DNA from 3 places in the Lactobacillus sp. ESL0681 genome. Region 1 is predicted to be linked to each of the others. Evidence: riboswitches for the same ligand, from Rfam matches in the RefSeq annotation. Region 1 holds a riboswitch; each other region holds the start of a gene.
What was found. A riboswitch is a leader RNA that binds a small molecule or an ion and turns the genes downstream of it on or off. The one in region 1 is predicted to bind thiamine pyrophosphate.
Positions count from the first base shown of each region.

Region 2: it holds a riboswitch for thiamine pyrophosphate, as region 1 does, so the genes downstream of both, thiM (hydroxyethylthiazole kinase) here and OZX59_RS05765 (ABC transporter ATP-binding protein) in region 1, are expected to answer to the same signal.
Region 3: it holds a riboswitch for thiamine pyrophosphate, as region 1 does, so the genes downstream of both, OZX59_RS08570 (ECF transporter S component) here and OZX59_RS05765 (ABC transporter ATP-binding protein) in region 1, are expected to answer to the same signal.

Region 1 covers NZ_CP113943.1:1,205,149-1,212,881, reverse strand. The annotation lists gene OZX59_RS05785 (trypsin-like peptidase domain-containing protein) at 1-161, shown strand, start outside; gene rlmH (23S rRNA (pseudouridine(1915)-N(3))-methyltransferase RlmH) at 651-1,130, shown strand; gene OZX59_RS05775 (hypothetical protein) at 1,287-1,607, shown strand; gene OZX59_RS05770 (energy-coupling factor transporter transmembrane component T) at 1,660-2,313, opposite strand; gene OZX59_RS05765 (ABC transporter ATP-binding protein) at 2,322-3,680, opposite strand; TPP riboswitch at 3,722-3,811, opposite strand; gene OZX59_RS05760 (helix-turn-helix transcriptional regulator) at 3,920-4,858, shown strand; gene htpX (zinc metalloprotease HtpX) at 4,951-5,835, opposite strand; gene OZX59_RS05750 (LemA family protein) at 5,850-6,410, opposite strand; gene OZX59_RS05745 (SLC13 family permease) at 6,487-7,587, opposite strand.
Region 2 covers NZ_CP113943.1:1,390,462-1,398,194, reverse strand. The annotation lists gene OZX59_RS06680 (ABC transporter substrate-binding protein/permease) at 92-1,711, shown strand; gene OZX59_RS06675 (amino acid ABC transporter ATP-binding protein) at 1,711-2,460, shown strand; gene OZX59_RS06670 (pyridoxamine 5'-phosphate oxidase family protein) at 2,507-2,878, opposite strand; TPP riboswitch at 3,028-3,116, shown strand; gene thiM (hydroxyethylthiazole kinase) at 3,177-3,965, shown strand; gene thiD (bifunctional hydroxymethylpyrimidine kinase/phosphomethylpyrimidine kinase) at 3,980-4,789, shown strand; gene thiE (thiamine phosphate synthase) at 4,799-5,455, shown strand; gene OZX59_RS06650 (hypothetical protein) at 5,516-5,938, opposite strand; gene OZX59_RS06645 (helix-turn-helix transcriptional regulator) at 5,919-6,146, opposite strand; gene OZX59_RS06640 (FAD-binding protein) at 6,314-7,733, opposite strand, start outside.
Region 3 covers NZ_CP113943.1:1,777,969-1,785,701, reverse strand. The annotation lists gene OZX59_RS08605 (SIS domain-containing protein) at 1-586, opposite strand, end outside; gene OZX59_RS08600 (PTS system mannose/fructose/sorbose family transporter subunit IID) at 605-1,423, opposite strand; gene OZX59_RS08595 (PTS sugar transporter subunit IIC) at 1,410-2,249, opposite strand; gene OZX59_RS08590 (PTS sugar transporter subunit IIB) at 2,265-2,732, opposite strand; gene OZX59_RS08585 (GntR family transcriptional regulator) at 2,748-3,437, opposite strand; gene OZX59_RS08580 (GntR family transcriptional regulator) at 3,439-4,134, opposite strand; gene udk (uridine kinase) at 4,455-5,090, shown strand; gene OZX59_RS08570 (ECF transporter S component) at 5,144-5,722, opposite strand; TPP riboswitch at 5,773-5,862, opposite strand; gene OZX59_RS08565 (alpha-L-fucosidase) at 5,918-7,162, shown strand; partial or broken gene OZX59_RS08560 (transposase) at 7,372-7,733, shown strand, end outside.

The sequences.
Region 1 (7,733 bases):
AATCGGGTGATGTTATTACCAAGGTTGACAATAAATCCGTCTCAGATGTCGCTTCGTTACACAGCATCTTGTATAGTCATAAAGTCGGTGATACCGTCAATTTATCTGTTAATCGGGATGGAAAAATGCTGAATTTAAAGGTTAAGTTGCAGGCTAATTAAAGTTGCTAATATTCTTTATTTAAATAAAAAAAGGCTATGCTGGCTAGGTTTTATCCGCTAACATAGCTTTTTTATTAATAATTTTATTGCGAAACATCATTATGTTCGGAATTATGGCTTGTCAAGTTTTTTAAAAGCAATAAAACAATGTTGATAACTGTGTATAACTTTGTGGATTGTGTATAACTTTGCCAAAAAGACTGCTAGATAGCTGTGGATAATCTGTTGATTGTGTGTAGATTACAGGTGGTATTTTTAGGAATAATTAGCCAAGTATCCTAGTATAACAGCATTTATTGCCATACGTTTGTAAATTTGCGAATTATAGATAATATGTGGGCAACTTTTTAACAAAAAAATTTTAAAAAATCTGCAATCACAAATTAGGTGGCGAACAGAAGTTTTGACTACAAAATGTAGATTTTGCTTTTACACAGTTGTGGAAAACTGGGGTGGAAACAATGCGAATTAGGGGATAAAATAGAAGTTATGAAGATTAAGATTGTATGTGTAGGTAAATTAAAAGAGAAGTATTTTCAGGCTGCCATTGCAGAATATTGCAAGCGTTTAAGTCGTTTTGCAAAAGTGGAACTAATACAAGTTGCAGATGAAAAGGCACCAGAAAAATACAGTTTAGCTCAGCAAGAACAGGTTAAAGTAATTGAGGGTAACCGAATTTTGAGTAAGATCCAGCCAAAAGACTATGTTTATGTAACTGCAATTAAGGGAAAAGAACGTAGTAGTGAGGAGTTTGCCCATGAATTGCAAGACTTGGCTACTTATGGACATTCAACGCTAACTTTTGTGATAGGTGGTAGTCTGGGGACTAGTCAGGCAGTGAATCAGCGTGCCGATAGTTTGCTCAGCTTTGGTAAGTTGACTATGCCGCACCAATTAATGAGGGTGGTCCTAATTGAACAGATTTATCGTGGTTTTATGATTAATAGTGGCAGTCCATATCATAAGTAGTTGAATTACTGATGGTTAATTGCAAGTTGCTTAATCAAAAATTTGGTTGAACAATGAAGCTAGTGGAAGTATTATTAACAGATAAGTAAATACCAGTAGATATAATGTAATAATAGTGATTGTGAAATATAAGTTTAAAAGAATAAAGGTGATTATATGGTAGATAAATATTCTGACTTTGATTATGTTGGGTTGGCTAACAACTTGGCTGATGATATTTCTAATTGTGGTAATTTTGTTGTTTGGGCTTATTGGTATACAACTTATGATAAACAAGAAGTATTTTTTGAATACTTTTATTTAGACAATCTTGAAGCTGCCATAACTAATCCGAAGTATCGTAGTGTAGCAGAAGTGGACCAACTGGTAATTGCAGAGTTACCACTATTTTTCCGAAAGAAGATGGAGGCTGTAGATTTATTGCAGATCTTTGTTAAGGAAAATAGAGAATGGGGACAAAAGCAGTCACGGGATTAAAAGGTTGATAACTAGCAAAAAGACAGCAGGAATTAAACTGTTGTCTTTTTGCTTATTTCAATGTAAAGAGGAAGAGGTTCGTTAAACAGAGTAAAAGTATACTCCATAACCAATCACCGCGTTTAACTGTGATTGGTACAATTATAGAACGCTGACCGCCTTCGCGGTATCCATGTGATTCCATTCCTTGGGCCAAATTATCGGCTGAATTAAGGGCAACCAGAATGGCTTTAAAATAAAGTACTGGTGACCAAAAACTCAGATAAACACCGCGCATCATACCAGCAGTTCGGATTTGTTTAACCGCATGCTTCATTAAAGGGATAATATTAAGAGCGGCTAGCACACCATAAGCAAATTTGCTTGGCAGCTTAAAATTTTGTTCAAATGAACGTGCCAATGATTCAGCACTAGTATTGCAGCTAACACAGGCAATCGAGAGCGTATAAACATAAATTCGACTTGATAGGCTCAAAGCATTATTAAGATTTGGCTGGGTGGTAAACCAGTATAAAGTAGCAAAAACGGTGATAGCAGCAATTAATGGTGCAAGTAGCAAAGTTAGTAGTTTTTTTATCGTAGTGTGGTGAACTAACAAGTAACCAATGCAAAATAAAATAATTAGTAAGTTAGTGGTTAGACTGACCTTGATGGAGATTTCGATAGAAATAATTAACGCTAAAATAAATTTGAAACTAGGATTCATGATTGACCTCACTTAGTAGAATAGTTCAAATGCTGATGTTGCAAGACTAGATGATAGTCGCACCAAGGGGCTAAGTTATGTAAATCATGACTGATAATTAAAAAGGTTTGGTGGCGAGCTTGCTGACTTTCTTGCATGAGCTGGACAACTTTTTTACTGGAGGCTTCATCTAATCCACTTAATGGTTCGTCAAATAGCAATACGTCTTGATTAGTTAGTAGCATTAAAAAGATTTGTAGTTTCTTTTGTTGACCTCCCGAAAGTGTGTAAACAACTTGATCTAGGTGCTGGTCTAAATCAAGATAGTTCAATGTTTGATTGATTTTTTCAGAGGTAAAGAATGGATTTAATCCTTGTTTTTTACTCAAAGCAATTTCGTCGGCAACTGTGACACTTAAGAATTGATCCGTGGCATTTTGAAAAACTTGTGCCACGTTAAGCAAGTATTTTCGAGCGCTTAACTTGCTAATCTCCTGATCATAATATGCAATACTGCCAATGTAAGGGATCATCTTGGTGAGTGCATTAAATAATGAAGTTTTACCAGTACCGTTAGCCCCAGTAATGAGAGTTGTTTTTCCAGCAGCAATTTTAAGCTCAGGTTGTTGTAATAGCAGTCGCTTGTGAGCAATTTGGACATTAGTTAAGGTGAAACAAGCAGCCTTGTTATTTGGGACAGCGAAGCAGTAGGAGGCAGCAGTCTGCCCCTGTGTCAACAGCTGGTCTTTTTCATGATCAGATAGCTTAGTGATTGTACCATTTTTGAATTGAAAGAGATAATCGCAAATGCCGGCATAATCATTTAATAGATGGTCACTAACAATAATAGTTTTACCCTGAGTTTGTAATTGTCCGAGCTTGTCAATTAGAAATCTGCGTGCTTCAGGATCACAACTGGCAAAAGGCTCATCTAATAGAAAAAGGTCAAGGTCCATTGCGACCAAAACAGCGAGGGCAACCCGTTGTTGTTCACCGCCTGACATAGTATTAATCTTTTGATCAAGTAGCTGCTTAATTTGGGTAAATTCTACACCGTGAGCCAATCGCTGGGAATATTGTTCAGGAGAGACTTGTAAATTTTCAAGTGCAAAGATGATTTCTTCACGAGGTGTGGCCATAGTAAACTGTTCACCAGCGTGTTGAAACATCATGCCGGCTTGTAATCCATCAAGATCAACGTTTCCAGTAGTTTGACCAGCGTATTTAGGATATAAACCAGCAAGAATTTTTAAAATAGTTGATTTACCACAGCCAGTTGGTCCAATTAAAAGCGAAAATTTAGCTGTTGGGATTGTTAAATTAATTTGATTAAGAATTTTGGTATTTTGATTATATGAAAAACAGAGATTGTTAGTTGTGATTGACATTTTTTCACCAAATAAAAAGTCGTCAAGGAAAAACTCGACGACGCAAAAACGTTAATTTTCCCTTCGCTGGTATTAGCCATAGCAGGTTCAATGGGTATCTTCTCAGCCAAACGGCACCCCGATGTTATTTGGCTAAATTGTACAAGAAAAAATGTCCTTTGTCTAGTTTTTCATCATTAAACTGCTTTTTTGTTATATAATTGAACTATGAAAATAAACTAAGATTAGGTGGTGAAATCATGGCAGTAGTTAAACTGGAACAATATTTACTCAGTATTTTGCATGCAACTACAGCAGATACCAATGAGTTACGGTTAAATTCAGGAAATAAAAATTTTGACCTATTTACAATTTTACTTGAAAATCATAATACTGGTGTCCATCGTTATCAAGCAAGCAGCTATCAACTGCTTTATGTGGCAGCAGGTGAAATAAAAATTAAGGTCGATAACTATGAATATCGGCTCAAGCCGGGAAATATGCTTTTTTTGTTGAATAAGTGCGAATATGAGGTACAACAGCAAACAAATAGTGGGGTGTTGGTTAAACTAGAATTTAGTTTACAAAAGCTAGGGCAGTATTTCCCAGGAAATACTGGTTCGCGTACTGCGTCAGAGCGGGAAATTATCAAGCAGCTGGAACAGAAATTGGAACAACAACGATTTCTATATCTTAAAAATACTGAATTATCAGAACCAGTTCAATTAATAAATAAAATAATTGATGAATATCTACAAGCAAATTTGTTTGCTAAAGAAATTATTGCGGCCGAATTAAAATTGTTGTTGATTACTACTATCAGAAAGCAAGACTTGAACGCTGCACCAGCAACAACTATGGAATTTGCTGGAACAGAACTTGATCGCTATATTGATGCCAACTTTGCTGATATTACTTTAGCAGAAGCAGCCAAACATTTTGGTTTAAATCCTAATTATTTTTCAAGCCTAGTTAAACAAAAAACGGGGAAGAGTTTTGTCGAACATGTTGATGAGCGAAGGATGCAAGAAGCCCGTAATTTGCTTGCCCGACCAGATATCTCGGTTAAGGAAATTATCACTTTAGTGGGATATCATGGAAAATCCTTTTTTTATAAGAAGTTTAATGAATATTATCATCAAACACCGGTTCAGATGAGGTCGGAGTTATTTAGACAAGCTAATATTAATTTAAAATAGAATAGTATCAATGGTGATTCGGTCAGAATCGCTATTTTTGTTGCACTAAAAAACCGATCAAAGAATAAGTTCTCTGGTCGGGCAGTGAAAAATTACATTTTTTCTAGTCGCTTAATTCGGTCTGCAGTTGCTGGATGGCTGTCAAATAAGTTTTTCTTATGTAATGGATTCTCAATATATAATCCACGACTGCTTGGATCAGCCTGTTGCATTGGCTCACTGTGTTCAATCTTAGTTAAAGCAGAAATTAGTCCCTGTGGATTTCGGGTTAGTTCAACTGATGAAGCATCGGCTAAATATTCGCGATTACGTGATAACGCCATTTGGGCCAGACTGGCACACAATGGACCGAGAATTAACACAAATAAAATTGCAATAATTTTAAATATTAAAACCGCCTTGTTGTCATCATGATCATCATTGTCGCGATCATCATCAAACCACCAGATGTAACGACTAGCAATACCTGAAATATAGGAAATAACGCCCACTAAAACAGTAGCTACGGTTGAAAGACGAATATCATAGTTTCGAATGTGTGAAACTTCATGACCTAGAACTCCCTCGAGCTCTTCACGATTCATCATGGTTAATAAACCTTGAGTGACTGCAATAGCGCTGTGCTCGGGATCACGACCAGTCGCAAAAGCATTAGGGCTAGGATCATTAATAATAAAAACTCGCGGCATTGGCACGCGACCCACTAAGGCCATATCTTGTACAATATGCCATAATTCTGGATTGTCTGATTCGTGAACTTCTTGGGCATGATTGAGATTCATTACCATATTTGCAGGATCATGCATAACTATCAATAGATAGATTGCACTAACAATTAGGGCAAGGATTAAACCGCTCCAAGGTGTCCCACCAAAAAGATAGCCTAATCCTGAACCAACTAAAGCAAGAATAATTATGAATAACACCATAATCAAGCCTGTTTTACGCTTATTACTGGCGATTTGTTGAAATAGCATGGTTGATCCTATTATTAAAACTTAACTTTAGGTGTTTCTTTTTCGGCTTCACTTGTTTGCAAATAATCGACTTTCTGGAAGCCATGAATTCGTGCGACCATATTAGATGGAAAAGTTAATAGCTTTTGATCATAAAGGGCAGCTGAAGAATTATAAAGTTGCCGAGAATAAGCAATTTTATTTTCGGTATTGGTCAATTCTTCTTGTAGTTTCATGAAGTTTTGGTTGGCTTTTAAATCAGGATAATTTTCCTGTAAAGCAAAAATTGATTTCAGCGCATCTGAAATCTGGTTTGATACCTTTAACGCTTGCGCCCGATCATCACTAGGAATCGCAGTCAATTGATTCCGTAATTGCACCACTTCAGCTAAAGTACTTTTTTCATGTTTAGCATAGCCTTTAGTGGTTTCTACAAGATTGGGAATTAAATCATTACGCCGCTTTAGCTGCACGTCAATTTGACTCCAAGATTCATCAGTATATACCTTAGATTTTTGCAGTGAATTATAGCTGGTAATATAGATAGCAACTAACAGAATAATGATAATTAGAATTATCCACATTAATGGTGACATATTTTTCTCCTTTTAATCTAGCTTAATCTAATTATAACTAACTTCTACTTTTTTTGGAAATAGTAACGAACTGGTTTTAAATGAGTAATAAAATTCCTCCGATAATTGTTAAGATAACTAAACCAGCGATTTGCATCAATAGCCATTTCTTAAAGAATTCACCTTTTGAAACTGTCCCATTTTCAGTAAAGGTTTTTAGAACTAACATGTTCGCCATTGAACCAATTGGCGAGCCGAAGCCACCAATATTTGATCCCAAAAATAGGGCTTCAGCGTACGGCGTGAACTTCCCAACTAAAATCGTAGCTGGCACATTACTAATAATCTGGCTAGAAACAATCGAGGTAAGATAAGTTGACCCCTCTGAATTAATCATGGTGTGAATTAAGGTCACAATGACCGGAATCTGTTGGATATCACTAATAAAAATAAAGAAACAGGTAAAAGTCAGCAATAAAGCATAATCAACTCTAAGTAGTATCTTAGGATTGATTAATAGTGCCAAAATGATGGCAGCTATCATTGGCCAAGCTACATTAACCACCTTAAAAACGCCCAAAAAGAAAAAGGCAAAAACCATTGTAGTGATGATTGTTGGTCGAACACTTATTTTAACTGGTGTAGTTTTTTGAATTGGAATCTGTTTACGAGGAATAAAGTGAAAAATAATAAAGGCAATAATTAATGAAGCAATCAGATAAGGCAGCGACCAAGAAAAGAATTTTAGGGCACTAACTGAATATTTACTGACTAAAAAGATGTTATGTGGATTACCCCAAGGCGTAAATGCCGCTCCAATGTTTGCTCCCATACCAATTAAGGTAACAGGCAATATTTGCGGTAAATTATACTTTTTTGCAATATTGAGATATAATGGAATTAGTGTAAGCGCTGTTATATCGTTACCTAAAAACATCCCAGCAATAATAGCTAATAGCGTAAATAGAATATTTAGTTTGCGTGTGTTATCTGCAATACTCGTTAATTTATACGCCAGCACGTCTAAAACATGCAAGTAGGCATATATTTGAATAATGACTAGCATCGCGGCTACCGAAAATATAGTGTGTAAGTTAATGTCCTCGAGCCGCGGTCTAGCAAAAAAAAGGCTGATTATAGTTACTACAGCAGTAATTTGTAAGATTCTGTCGTTAGCGATTTTTTTCAAGACGGTCATAAAATGTCCCCTTTCGCAAGTTACAATCATCTAAAGTCATTACTTCTATTTTGAGCTTTTTTTTTGCTGTATGCAATAATAAATTTGTAATCATAATGAAGTCTGGCTAATAAACAAGAACTTTGCTTTCCTATATTATTATATAC
Region 2 (7,733 bases), 190 kb from region 1:
ACCTCGTTGTCTGGCTTAGATAACGAGGTTTTTATTTACGCTTTTTTATTGTATTGGCTTACGTTTGAAACTATTTACGGAGGTTTTCAAAGTGAAGTCAAAAAATAAGTGGTTAGCAGTCCTATTTGCTGGACTGTTAAGTTTAGCAATTGGTTTGAACAGTAATCTCGATCAAACTGTAGCTAAAAAAGACACTAATACCTTGAAGGTGGCCATGGAGGCAAATTATCAGCCTTACAACTGGACCCAAACCACTAAGGCTAACGGTGCAGTACCAATCAATGGTTCAAGTGCTTACGCTAACGGTTATGATGTCAAAATTGCGAAAATCATCGGTAAACAATTACACCGCAAAGTTGAAGTGGTTAAAACCGAATGGGACGGTCTTTTGCCCGCTTTAACTAGTGGTAAAGCTGACTTGATCATCGCCGGCATGAGTCCAACCCCACAGCGTGAAAAAGCGATTAATTTTTCTAAGCCATATAAACGCAGCACTTTCGTTGTAATTACTAAAATCAACAGTAAATATGCTAACGCTAAAAGTTTAAACGACTTTAAAGGCGCCAAGTTAACTGCACAGCAAGGAACCTTCCACTACCAATTAATCAAGCAATTAAAGGGGGCTAAGAGACAACCAGCAATGCGTGACTTCGCAGCTATGCGGCAGAGCTTAATCTCTGGAACAATCGATGGCTATGTAGCAGAAGACACTGAATCGACCTCTTTCAAGCTAGTCGATCCTGATATTAAGGCAATCGCTGTCAGCAAAATGGCGGGTTTCCACGCAACTAAAGACGAATCAATTACTTCGATTGGGATTGCTAAGCCTAATAAAAAGCTGCTCAAAGACGTTAACCGCATTTTAGCAACTATTCCAGAAGCTAAAAGAACCAAGTTGATGAATGAGGCCGTTAAACAGCAACCTAAGAGTGATAAGTCTTCCAAGAAAGGGAAACAAACAAACTGGTTCGTCTCCATGTGGCAAGAATACGGTGGCATGATTCTGAACGGAATTGGCATGACCTTGCTACTAGCTTCAGTCGGAACCATTGCTGGCTTCTTCATCGGTCTATTAGTAGGTATCATTAGAACTATCCCAACTCCAAAGTCACGACCAAAAAGATGGGGATTGAAATTTGTTGATTGGTTGCTTGCAGTCTATATCGAAATCTTTCGGGGTACTCCAATGATGGTGCAAGCTGCCGTTATCTACTATGGTATCGCCCAATTTTGGCACCTGAGCATTGACCGAACAGTTGCCGCATTAATTATTGTTTCTATTAATACTGGTGCCTACTTAGCTGAGATTATTCGCGGTGGGATTACTTCTACACCTGAGGGACAATTCGAAGCTGCTAGTGCACTGGGAATGACACACAACCAAAGAATGTGGCACATTATTTTACCGCAAGCAATCAAGAATTGTTTACCATCAATTACCAATGAATTTATCGTTAATATCAAGGATACCTCAGTCTTGAGTATCATCTCGGTTTCGGAATTATTCTTCGTTGGTACCACAATTGCCAGTCAAACTTTCAAGTTCTTCCCAACTTACCTGACCATTTCAGCAATTTACCTAATCTTAACGTTCACAATTACCAGAATTTTCAACTTGATTGAAAAACGCTTGGCAGGAAGCAAGAACTATAATCTAATGGCTAATCAAGTACAGGTCGGAACTAATAATGAAACAGAGGTCAAGAAATAATGACACAAGCAAACGAAACCATTTTAAGTTTAAAGCATATTAAGAAATCCTTCGGCAATCATGAAGTGTTACGTGATATCTCCTTTGACATCAATAAAGGCGAAATCGCAACGATTATCGGCCCTTCCGGTGGTGGTAAATCAACTACCTTGCGGTGCATCAACTTACTAGAGGAGCCGAGTGCTGGTGAAATCGATTTTCACGGCAAAAATGTCCTAGCAGAAAACTATAATCGCAACATTTATCGGGCTAAAGTGGGGATGGTTTTCCAACAATTTGATTTATTTGAAAATAAAAATGTCTTAGCTAATTGCATGGTAGGTCAAGAGTTAGTCCTTAAAAGATCAAAAGAAGAGGCTAAACAAATTGCCTTAGCTAATTTGGAAAAAGTCGGCATGGCAGAATACGTTGATGCTAGACCCAACCAATTATCCGGCGGTCAGCAACAACGAGTAGCTATCGCCCGAGCCATTTCCATGGATCCTGAGATTTTATTATTTGATGAACCAACTTCAGCTCTTGATCCCGAGATGGTTGGAGAAGTTTTAAGTGTAATGAAGAACTTAGCCACAACAGGTTTAACGATGATTATCGTAACCCACGAAATGGCCTTTGCCCGCGACGTAGCCGATCAAGTCTTGTTCATCAGCGACGGTATCATCACAGAAGAAGGCAGCCCTGACCAGCTCTTTAATCATCCTCAAAATGACAAAACTACCAAGTTTTTGCGTAATTTCCAAAATAATTAAGCATCAAAAAAGCATCCTTATTGAATTAGGATGCTTTTTAAGTTAGCTAGATTTTTTGTTCAATGCGGTCAATTTTTACCTCAAGAATTTTTCTTAGCCAAGGAAATTTAGCTTTTAATTGGTCATAATACTTGCCCTCAGCATGGAACTTACCTGTACCATAAATGTAAAAGCCAGCACCTGGACCTGCTGTCCCCTCAACTTCCTTACTACCAACCGTGATCACTACATGGTTATCTTCAGCAAAGTCAGCTTCGATACTATGCATTCCAGCTGCTGGTAAATATAGTTGGTTATCTTCCTGATCAATTGTAATGTATGACATCCAAGTATTAACGATTCCCGCTGGCTGGGCGTTAAGGGCAATAATCGTCGCCGGGCCCTCATGCTTCATTACTTCTAAAAATTTCTGATCCATTTGTAATCCCCTTTGCTTAATAAAAATGTATTCCTAGCATAGTGCTAAATTTAACTACTTTCAATTTATTAGCTCCTGGCATGATCAGACTAATCTTATTTAAATGAGATTATTATTGTATTCTCTACCAAAAGCCGCTATAATGATGGCAACAACACGAGGGGTGCTGATAAGCTGAGATTAAACCCTTTGAACCTGTAAGTTAACACTTACGCTAGGAACGTGTCACTCTAATTGAGCTTTGGCACCCAACGTGCCAAGGCTTTTTATTATTACCGAATTTAACGGAGAGAATATTATGCAATTAGAATTATTAGAGCAATTACGGGTAGCTAACCCAGTTATTTTAAATGAAAGCAACTTTGTAACCGTCCAAGACGTTGCCAATGGTTTAAATGCACTCGGAGCCTCACCAATTATGAGCAAAGAAATTAATGAGACTACCGAAATGGTCAAGATGGCTAATGCAGTGCAGATCAACTTAGGTACTATGACGCAAACAGAACTTGCTCATATGCTAAAAATGGGACAATTGGCTGAGCAGCAGCACAAACCAATTGTACTAGATCCAGTTGCTATTGGTGCCGTTAATTATCGTCTTGAAGCTGCAGAACAACTGCTAAAAGAATTTCAAGTAAATATTATCCGCGGCAATGCTGGCGAAATTGCCGCCTTGGGCAACTTTAATTGGCAAGCTAAGGGCATCGACGCCGGTTCTGGTACAGGAGACTTAGACGAAATCACTAAGCAAGTTGCTCAAAAATATCACTGCGTAGTCATTACCAGTGGCGCTGTTGACACGATTAGTGATGGTCAACAAATCGCTCACGTTTATAATGGTAGTCCACTCTTCCAAGCCCACGTTGGTTCTGGCGACATGCTATCTAGCATTGTTGCAGCTTTTGCGGCGGTATGTGACAACCTCTTTGAAGCAGCCGAGACTGCTACACTAGTTTTTTCTGCCACGGGAGAATTACTAGTTAACCAACAATCCGATCTCGGACCCGGAACTTTTGGCATTAAATTAATTGATGCTTTAGCTAAAGTGCAGGTTCCCGACCTAGTAAAAATTGCTAAATTTGATTAAGAAAGGTAAATATTATGGTAGAAAAAATTAATTCATTTCCCCAAGTACTAACGATTGCAGGTACAGATTCGAGTGGCGGGGCAGGTGTTATGGCAGACTTAAAAACCTTTCAAATGCAACAAGTTTTTGGCACCGCGGTAATTGTAGCCGTTACTGCTCAAAACACTTTAGGCGTACAAGCTACCCATCTCTTACCATTAGAAATGATCGACGCACAGTGTGCAGCTTTAGCTGATGATTTAGATATTCGCGCCTGCAAAACTGGTATGCTAGGCGATGCCGAACATGTTCACCAAGTTGCAGTAAACTTACAAAAATACGACTTCGGCCCAGTTACCGTTGATCCAGTAATGGTAGCTAAAGGCGGTGCCCAACTACTAAGCGATGAAGCTGTTGAAACAGTCAAAAAAGAACTATTGCCATTAGCCACCTTAGTAACGCCTAACTTACCTGAAGCAGAGGTTTTAACTAGGATGAAAATCACTAGTGAACAACAATATCCTGATGTAGCCCATACTTTACAAGATATGGGCGTTAAGAACGTCATCATCAAGGGCGGTCACATGGACAATGAAGATGTGCGTGACTATACTTTGCTGGCAGACGGCTCTAGCTTTTGGACTAGTAGCAAGCGCACCCATACCAAGCGCACTCACGGAACTGGTGATACCCTAGCTGCTGCCATTACTTCCCAGTTAGCCTTAGGCCAAGACCTAACTAATGCAATTAAAATAGCCAAGAAGTATGTCACAGCAACTATCGAGCACACGATCCAAGTAGGCCACGATCATGGCCCACTTAATCATTGGGCCAAACAATTTTAGGAGTATTTCATGAAAAAGTTTAATTCTAACATTTTACAAGCCTATTTTATTTGCGGCAGTCAAGATATTCCACAAGGACAAAGTCTAATTAAGATAGTTGAAACGGCATTAAAATCCGGCATCACTGCCTTTCAGTTTCGTGATAAAGGTACTAATTCGACCTTAAAGGAAGCTGAGCGTTTACCAATGGCCCAACATTTGCATGAGCTTTGTCAGGCATATCAAGTACCATTCTTTATAGATGACGATCTTGCATTAGCTAAAAAAGTTAATGCAGAAGGAATTCATGTCGGTCAAAGTGATACTGCGATTGAGCAAGTAATCTCTGAAGTAGCTGAACAGATGATCGTAGGCTATTCTTGTTCCAACTCCACTCAAATTAAGCAAGCTAACCAAATTGCTGGTATCGATTATTACGGTAGCGGCCCCATCTTTGCCACTACATCCAAAAGTGATGCTGACCCAGAAATTGGCGTTGCCGGTTTAGCCACGCTAGTCAATGAAAGTACCCGGCCGATTGTGGCAATTGGCGGTATTAAAGAAACGGATTTGACTGCCATTGCCCAGACTGGTGCAGCTGGTGCAGCCGTTATTTCAATGATTGCCCAAAGTAATAATATTGCCAAAACTGTTGCCACAATGAACAATGCGCCTTGGCACAAGTAATGCAAAACATAAAAACTTCCAGTTGTTGATTACTTCTGGAAGTTTTTTTAATTAAACGAATTAATTTTTTCGATCTTCAATGATTCCAAAAATAATTTGTAAAATCATACTAACATTCCAATAAAAAATTGACATAGCTACTATTACTATAAATGTTTCGACTTTAAAATTAGCATATAACAAGGCGAAGATAACAGCCACTATTAACACAATATTGTTCAACCACTTAAGTACACGCGCATCAGCAACGTTACTAACATATCGATCACGTTCATCATCTTCAAATTCATCTCTGTGACCCTTTTTAATATCTTGGGCGTTAATATGATAGCCAAGGGCTATGAAGAAACCAAGCGCCGCCAAAATAAGATCTTTTAGCTCATGACCCCAACCATTACTAAAAAAGATGGCTGCTAATTCGATTAAGCCCAGTAATAAAAAGAATACTTCGCAAATAGCATTTTTAATTAGTTTCTTCCTCATTTTCTTCTCCCAAATAATCCTGTAAGCAAAAGAGTTCTTCAACACTAAGCTTGAAAATACGAGCAAGTTTATATGCCAACACTAATGATGGCTTATATTTTCCTTTTTCAATCGAAATAATTGTTCGACTACTCACATTAACCTTTTCTGCCAATTCTTCTTGAGTTAAATTATATTCTAATCGTAGTTTTTTTACTAAATTTGGCATCGTTTCACCTTATTTAATCACATATATGAAGCTCACTTCATGCTATAAAAATCGAAATAAAAAGTCAAGTTATATAATGGGTTTTAAAAATTCAAAATTACTTTATTTAAGATTAAAAAAAGTCCTGATAGCAATTAAACTACCAGGACTTTTTAGTCTAGAAACTTTTATTTAATTTTACTTAGAGCATCTTTAACGGCCGCTTTTAAGCCTCTTGTGGTGTTAGATGCACCAGAAACGGCATCAACATCAACTGTATTAGCTTTAACCATCGCTTGTGGCAATTCCTTGATCGCCTTAAGCCCGTAATCATCTGATTCCGCTTGTTTTAAGACTTCAACATTTTTGATATTCTTTTGCTGATCCACAGTTACGCGAACCACAATTTCATCACCCATACCTTGATCAGATTTGCCTAAGTATTGATTAGGACCAACAGCATACTTTTCTGATTTAAGATCTGAAGATAGTGGTTGATGACCAATATGCTGTTCATGATCTGCTGTTTCTGCAGAAATATCTTCAACATCATCTTTAGGATGAGCCGCATTTTGACCAGCAATCTTACCAAAGATTAAACAATCAGCTAAGTCAGAGCCACCTTGGTATAGATTAGCCATATTACTACCCAATTCTCCTGCACCATACAAATGCGGAATTGGCTGATGATCAGGATCAAGTATCTCAGCCCGTGCGTTACGTCTTGGTCCAGCCTCAGACCAACCAATAGTTTGCACCAATGGCGTAGCATAATATGGACCAGTAGCAGAAAACTCTGTTAAAGTTTCAGGTGCGCGATGAAAGGCATAATCAGTGCCCTTTTGCGCAAAGAAGTTAAACTCATCAATAGTAGTTTGTAACTTTTCAGCAGTAACCCCCATTTTGTCGGCTAATTCCGCCACAGTATCAGCCTTAATTACCGAGTTTAATGCCTTATTATCAGGGAAGTCTTTCAATTCACTAATCTTATCGTATTGCTTTTGATCAAATACAAAGTATGGCTTAATCGGATTAAGTGGCTTGTACCAAGAACCATGATTTTCAACATAGCCTTCACGAGCTGCTTGATCTTCTTTGAAATAACGTGTACCATCATCACCAACTGTAAAAATACTACCAGTATAAAAGACTGGATTACCCATATAAAATGGCGCACGCTTCATCCCTGGTTCATAAAAGGCAAAGCTCTGTTGCATCCCCCCAGCAGCATACATTGACATATGCCACATATCAGCACCCGCTTCATGGGCTAAATCGATTCCTTTACCTTGATTATAAAGTGTCCCTAAAGGAATTAATTTATAAGAACCAATGTAATCTTGAATTTTCTCTGGATTGTTTTCAATTCCACCAGTTGCTAAAACAACGCCGTTCTTAGCATAAATATTTAATAAAACATGATCGCGCTCAATTTGTGCTCCTACCACTTTACCATTAGGTGTCTGCAGTAAGTGTTCAACTGGCGAAGAATACCACACATCAATGTTATCACTTCGGTCAATTACGTTTTGGCGCAAAACATTCCAAAGTGAAGCGTTAAAAATTCCCGGTTTAAGTGTAATCATGTCATAACTCTTCGCACCCGGA
Region 3 (7,733 bases), 570 kb from region 1:
CAGTTATAACAGCAGGGACCTGCTTAATTACAGCTTTGATTTTTACAACATATTGTTCAAATTCATTTGTCGAAATTTTATGGTTTTGTTTAGCTATTATTAATGCTATTAAAATTAAATCTAAAATTTCTATACTATAGCCTGCACTAACATATGGCATTTCCTCTATTGGCATACCCATATCTAAAACGTTCTTAGCTACTTTAGCAACAGGACTATCCTCCTCGCTAGTTAACGCAAAAACCGTATGGTCTGCTTGTTGCAGTCCCTCAATTAACTTGACAACTGAATAACTGTGCCCACCTTGTGAAATTGCTATACATAAAGTATTGTCATTTACATGTAATAAATAATTTTCTGAAATTGATGGTTCTTCAATTTGAATTGGCATTGCCAAAACCTTACTCATAAATGGCAAAGCACCATAAGCAGCGTTAGAACTTGATCCGGTTGCATATATAACTACATTATCAATCTTTTCAGTATCGACATTGGCAAATTTTTTTACAAATAAAGCTTGATAATTATCCAAAACGCTTTGATAATACTGCGGTTCTAATTGAACATAATCTTCTATACTTTTCACTTACAACACTCCTAAAAATTATTGTCCTAGTAATCCTGTCCACGCACCAAAAATGCCAATAGCAGCAATCAAAAGCAAAATATACTGCGACTTCCAGCCTTTTTTATCAAGCCAATAAATAAAACCAGTAAACAGTAATGGAATAATTCCAGGAACAATTCCATCAAAAATCTTTTGTACAGTCGTTGCATCAGCACCAGTTCCAATTTTCATTGGCATGTTAACTGTTACCATCGTGGCAACCATAGCTCCGACAACACCAAGTCCCAATACAGAAGCACCATAAGTTAGCTTATCCATTAACCCAGTTTTTTGAACCTTATCAATAAAAGAAGAGCCAATATTATAGCCAATGAATAGACCATAATATCTAGCAATGATTGCCGGAATATTGAAAATCAATAAAAATAAAATCGGTCCAAGTATGTTACCCTGCATAGCTAAAGAAGTACCAATACCAGTCGCAATAACTCTCAGAGTTCCCCAGAAGAAAGAATCTCCAATCCCACTTAGCGGTCCCATTAAGGCTACTTTGATATTATTAATCGAACTTTCATCAAAGTCAGGATCAGTTGCATTCTGTTCTTCCATTGCAATCGAAATACCTAATGGAAATGTGCTCAACCACGGTGTAACGTTAAAAAATTCCAAATGACGCTTATACGCACTACTCAGCTTATCTTTGCTATTTTTATAAATTTTTTCTAGAGCTGGTACCATGGCATAGGTATAACCCATATTCATTTGCCGTTCATAGTTCCAGGACCATTCCACAGTAAATGAACGCCAAAAAGTTTTCATCAAATCCTTTTTAGTTAGAATTTTAGAACTCTTCATCTTCATAATTGATACCTCCATTATCTGAATCTTCTGTATTTATACCTGCTACAGCCGTGGCACTTTGATCTGTGTTAACAAGTGCTTTACCCTTAAATGCTGAATAGCCTGTCAATACTAATGCTAGACAAGCACCAAAAATTGCCACTCCTGTAACTGGAACTTTTAGATAAACAGCCAGTGCAAAGCCAAGGATAAAGAAAGTAACATTATTCTTATTGACCATCATCTTCAATAACAATGCAAAACCATAAGCTGGTAATAAACCTGTTGCGATTCCTAGACCATCAATTACAAACTTAGGGATAACAGCTAAAACCTGCTTAATTACTGGACTACCAAGCAAATAAGAAATTCCCACAACTAAACCAATTGGTAGGTTAATTGAGAAAAAGCCACCCCAATTACTCATTCGGCCAATACCTTTTCCATTTGCTTCATCTCCATATTTATCTGCCTTATGCACAAAGAATGGCAAAATAAAGATAAAACAAAGGTTTTTAATTACTAAAACCAAAGAAGCGATTGGAATTCCCAAGGTTAAAGCCACAGCAGTACTTTTTCCTGCATTTAACGCAAAAGCCGTACCTAAGACACTACCCGAGATAATCTCCGGCGGAATTGAAGCACCAATTGAAAATGAACCAACAAATGCTAATTCTAAAGTTGCTCCCATGATGATTCCTTGGTGCAAATTACCCAAAACTAAACCTGTTAATGTACACGTAACTAGTGGCCTTGATAACATTGATGAACCTAAAAAGTATTCTCCATTTCCTAGCATTGCAATCAAGGCTAAGATCAAGGCGATTAAATATTTATTCATAATTTACCTCTCAATTTATTTATGAAATTCTCGCTTTTCTTCGCTAGGAACTTGTTGAATCCAGACATCAACGCCATCGTTTTGCAGATCGACTAATTGTTCAGCCTCAGTATCAGTCAAGTTGATAGTTTTAGAATAATTTTTGGTTCCTTCACGAGGTTTGGTACCTCCTAAATTAAGACCTTTGATTTTCCCCTGAGTACCTTTTATTAACTTTGCTGCATCAGCTACTGATTCAACTACAATCAACATTTTATATTTATCAGTAATTCCTGAGTTAATTGCTTCAATACTTTCGGCAACACTCTTCATTACTAGTTTGGCATTGTCAGGTTTAGCTAAACGGATAGCTGATTTGCGAAAATCATCTTTGGCGACACTATCGTTAACAACAAAGATGGTATCGGCATCCAAACTATAAAACCAAGAAACTGCAACTTGGCCATGAACTAAACGGTGGTCCACTCTTACAAGTTTAATCATGTTATATTTCCTCCATTAATTAAAATCAATTGAATATTCAGTATTTAATGCATCTTGCATTCGATATTCAATAGCAACATTTTTCTTATCAGCTGTTGAAAAAAGATTAGTTATCTTAAAAATTGGTGATCCAATTTTTAAGTTCAACTGCTTACTACTTTCAGCTGATGCCTCAATCAACTGAAAATCTTGATATACATTTTCAAGATTAAATTTACCTGAATTTACCACCTCAATGATGGGCGTCACCTTCAGACAAGCTGGATCAAAACCTGGGAAATTATCCAATGGCAATAATAATTTTTCAAAGGATTTTCCATGGCTTGATAATGTTTTAAATGATACGTAATACAGTAATTCATTAGCTGAGATTCCTAATATATCTGCATAATAAGGGCCAACTAACCGTAAATAAGTATCCTTAAATTTAACTTTATCTGATGATTCAAGATAAGTTGGTCTGATGATACCAGTCATATTCAGAATATTTTGCTTTGAAATAGTAGGCCTTACAAATAAACCACTTCCTTTTTTACGAACTACCTTTTGTTCACTTACTAACTGATCAATTGCTTTACGAATAGTTGTGCGACTTACACCATAAATTTGTTGTAGTTCATTTTCATTAGGTAAACTATTTCCTGGAGAATAAAAACCATTGGCAATTTTGTAATTAAGATCAAAATAAACATTTTTAAATAGCATCTTAATCCTCCTGATAATCAAAAATATTATTAGCAGTGAAATAGTATTTAAACTGTTTACCAATTAAATATTGCCTGGTACATTCAAGTGGACGATCATCAGCTTGATAATTAAAACTTTCAATTTGATAAAGAGGCTCACCGTCTTTAACTTGCAACGCCTTAGCCAACCTATCATCTGCTAAAATACACGTGATATCCTCTTTACCATATGTTGGTACAGCATTATATTCATCACATAAAATCTGATAAAGTGATAAGTTAGTAAAATCCACCTTTTCCAAAGTTGGAAATTCCGCTTTATTAAAGTATGTAATTTCATAACTTAGAGGCTTATCCCTGTTGCAGTGAATTCTTTCTATCTTTAATAATTGACTTGTCTTTGACCCAAAAAAGTTTTGCAATTGTTTGGTGACCTGAACACTGCTTGTCGACAAATGCTTTATCTTAACATTTTGATTTCCTAACTCGGCAGTCATTGACTGCATCCCCAGCATATTAATATCGATCTTTTTATTTACTTCAATTCCTGAGCGTTGTTTAACAGACACTACACCTTCGTCTTGAAGGTGACGCAAAGCATGTTGAACAGCACTTCTGCTAATTCCAAGCTTATCAGCAATTTCTCTTTGACTTGGTAAATCTTCTCGCTTATCAATGGAACTAACCAGATGCTGCAAATATTCTTCTACTTGTATACTAGGAGATATCTCTCTAAATTCTGTTATATTCCCTCACTCCTTTGGTCTTATTTTTATAAAACTTATATTTAAAATATTGAATATTCAAAAATTTATACAGTTTAATAGCTATGTAAACAAACTTCAAAAGATAAGTTTTGTTTTTTTAATACCAGATATAATAGTAATCGCTTTCAAAAAATATGTCAACGCTTTTTTATAAAAAAGTCTATTTTTGATAAATTAAATTACCGATTAATCTTGATTTCAGCACATTTTTACTTTAACTATCATACAAACTAAAGTAGAATATTATTGATAAAGAAGGAGCGTCTTAGATGTCTAAAATTGAAAAACCTGTCGTGATTGGCATAACTGGTGGATCTGGTAGTGGTAAAACTACTATTGCCCATAAAATAGTTGAACAAATGGCTGAAAATGAGCACGTCTTGATTATGGCTCAAGATTCGTATTACAAGGATAATACTAATATTTCAATGGCTGAACGCATGAAAATTAACTATGATCATCCTGATGCCTTCGATATCCCACTACTAAAAAAACAGATCAACGATTTGCTTAACTATCAGGCAATCGAAATGCCAATCTACAACTTTAAGGATCATACTAGAAGCAAAGAAACCATTCACATTGAACCTGCAGATATCATTATTCTTGAAGGAATTTTAGTTTTAGCTAGCGCAGATATTCGCGATCTGATGGATATTAAGGTTTATGTCGATACAGACGATGATATTCGCTTTATTCGCCGATTAGAACGCGATATTAAAGAACGTGGACGCTCAATCGACTCAGTAATTGAACAATATTTGCAGACCGTTAAGCCGATGTATCATCAGTTTATTGAACCAACTAAACGCTATGCCAATATCATTATTCCTGAAGGTGGGGAAAATGATGTCGCCATCGACATGCTGACAACCAAAGTACACGCTGTCTTAAATCGAAAATAAAAAAGTTGAGTTTTTACGCTCAACTTTTTTATTAACGAATTTTTGCATAATATTTAAATTATCTTTGGCTTTAACGCCTTATCGAAAAGATTGGTAATTAATTTAACTAGAACGCCATCAAATACCAAAGCCGAAATCATGTTAGTAATGAACATTGTAATTTGTAAAGTCATACTGTATTTGTTCCAACCATATAAAAAGTAAGTTGGGACAAATGACCCCAGTCCGGCAAAGAAAGCGCCAATCAAGACACTAGTCCAAGAAAATTTTTGATAACGTTCTTTTTTAGGAAAAAAACCAATCTCATTAGTTGCTCCTTGAACTATTCCAGAAATAACTGTAATGGCTCCCCACTGGCCCCCAATTGCCATCTCAACAACTGCAGCTAATGTTTCACCAATTGTTCCGGAACCACTTGTAGGGACAAAATACATTGCTAATGGTGCCGCCATGAGCCATAGGCCAGCAAATACTGTATCTGTCACTGGGGCAAAACCTGTTGGCAGTAAAGCCATTTTAACCAGGTTATACGCCCAATTAAAGCCATAAGTATAAACTACCCCCATAATAATACCAATTAAGGCAATCAAAATTATTGATTTAACATTCCATTTTGATGATCTGGTAAACATAAAAATACTCCTAGCCCTTCTTAAAAAAGTCAACTAGGAGTACAATAATGCTTAATTATTAAACACTTCCCTAACGCAGGTATTATCCTGTTCAGGTTCCAAGGGTTTTTCTCAGCTATTAAGCACCCCTAGTGACATACTATATTTTCGTATAGTATACCACAGGCAATGCTATTATGATAAGGAAAAGGAAAAATGAACAAAATTCCAACAAGAATTAAAAATTACGAAGACATGGGTATTGGTTTGTTTATTCATTGGGGGCTATATTCACAACTTGCTAAAGGCGAATGGACGGAATATATTCATCAACATGATCAAGCAGAATACGAAAAATTAATTGCTTCCTTTGCGGCAGAAAATTTCGATGCCGATAAAATTGTCCTTGCTGCTAAACAGATGGGCGCCAAATACATTGTCCTAACTACTAAGCATCATGAAGGCTTCTTCTTATACGACACTAAAGGCTTATCAACATTTGACGCAATACATAGTTTAGCTCACCGTGATTTGATTAAAGAATTTGTAAATGCCTGTAACAAATATGATATCAAACCATTTTTCTACATGGCAACTTATGATTGGCACTCGCCTCTTTATCAGAATAACTTTAATGATTACCTTGATTACTTATTGAATTCAGTCAAAATATTATGTCAAAATTATGGACCAATTGGCGGATTTTGGTTTGATGGTGATTGGGATAAAAAAGACGCAAATTGGAAACATTCACGACTTTACGGTATGATTCGCAAATATCAACCTGAAGCTATCATTATTAATAATACCGGTCTTAAAGAACGTGGCCAAATTAGTAATTCAGAGATTGATGTTGTAACTTATGAACGAGAAACACCCAGCCAAGTCAATCACGGCTTTGATGATAAGTATGTAGCTGGTGAAGCTTCAATTACTATGAACAAACACTGGGGATTTGCCAAAAATGATTTAGATTTTAAGTCCGGTAAAGAATTAATAGAAAATATTGTGCATTGTCGCGGCATTGGTGCCAATATTTTGCTCAACATTGGACTTACTGGTAGTGGCAAAATTCCTGAAATAAATCATGCTATTATGCAACAAATAGGTAATTGGACAGAGATGGCCAGTGAAGCTATCTATAAAACCCGACCTGAGGCCAGGGTCCAAGCAAATGGTAATCAAAAAGATTTGGTACTTGGCAATGACAAAAATAAGTATCTGTTTATTCATGACTTAGAAATCGTCGGTAACGACAACGTGGTACTGGGCGGAGAAGGAAATACTTTGCGGTCTTTTGAAGGTTTCTTCAAAGAAATAAAAGCTATCAGCTGGTTAGACAACGGAGAAAAGCTATCATTTATGCAAGAACCAAAAAACGGTACATTAACTATTAATGCTTCTGGTTATGTCTATGGTAGCGATTGGTGTGTTCGCATCGCAAAAGTTACCTTTAAATAATACTTCAACTTTACCAACTAAAAAGCTCGCTAAATATTTCAAAAAGAAATTTAGCGAGCTCTTTTATATTAAATTACTGAAACTTGAAAGCTAGAAATCACCTCAAAAGAGCGTGATTTCTAGCTTTTTTGCCTAAAAAATAAAAACGCAAGCCCTCTCTGCGTTATACTTTAAATAACCAAAACTAAAGTTACAGGAGTTCTTACGTTATGAACAGTATACCGCAATTCAATCAAGAAAAGGACACTTCTTCCTTAATTTCATCTTTTACAAAATTAATTGGTCTAGCTGACTTAAGTAAACAAGTTAATTTTAAACGTCATTCTTTAGTTAGCCTGCTCATGGTAGTCAAATGGTTAATCCAATCACGTTTTGCCCGTAAATCACTGTATCGTTTTGACCAACCAGCTGAATTTACCTCTAAGACTGGCAGAAATATCCTTAATGATGAAACGCATCAATTGGCAAAAACTGCTTTGCTTAGCTGCTGCCAAACTAATTAAAGTACTTAAACCGGTAATTGACAAGCGTAGAAGACTAGCTTTGATTGTAGATGATACTTTGCTAGCAC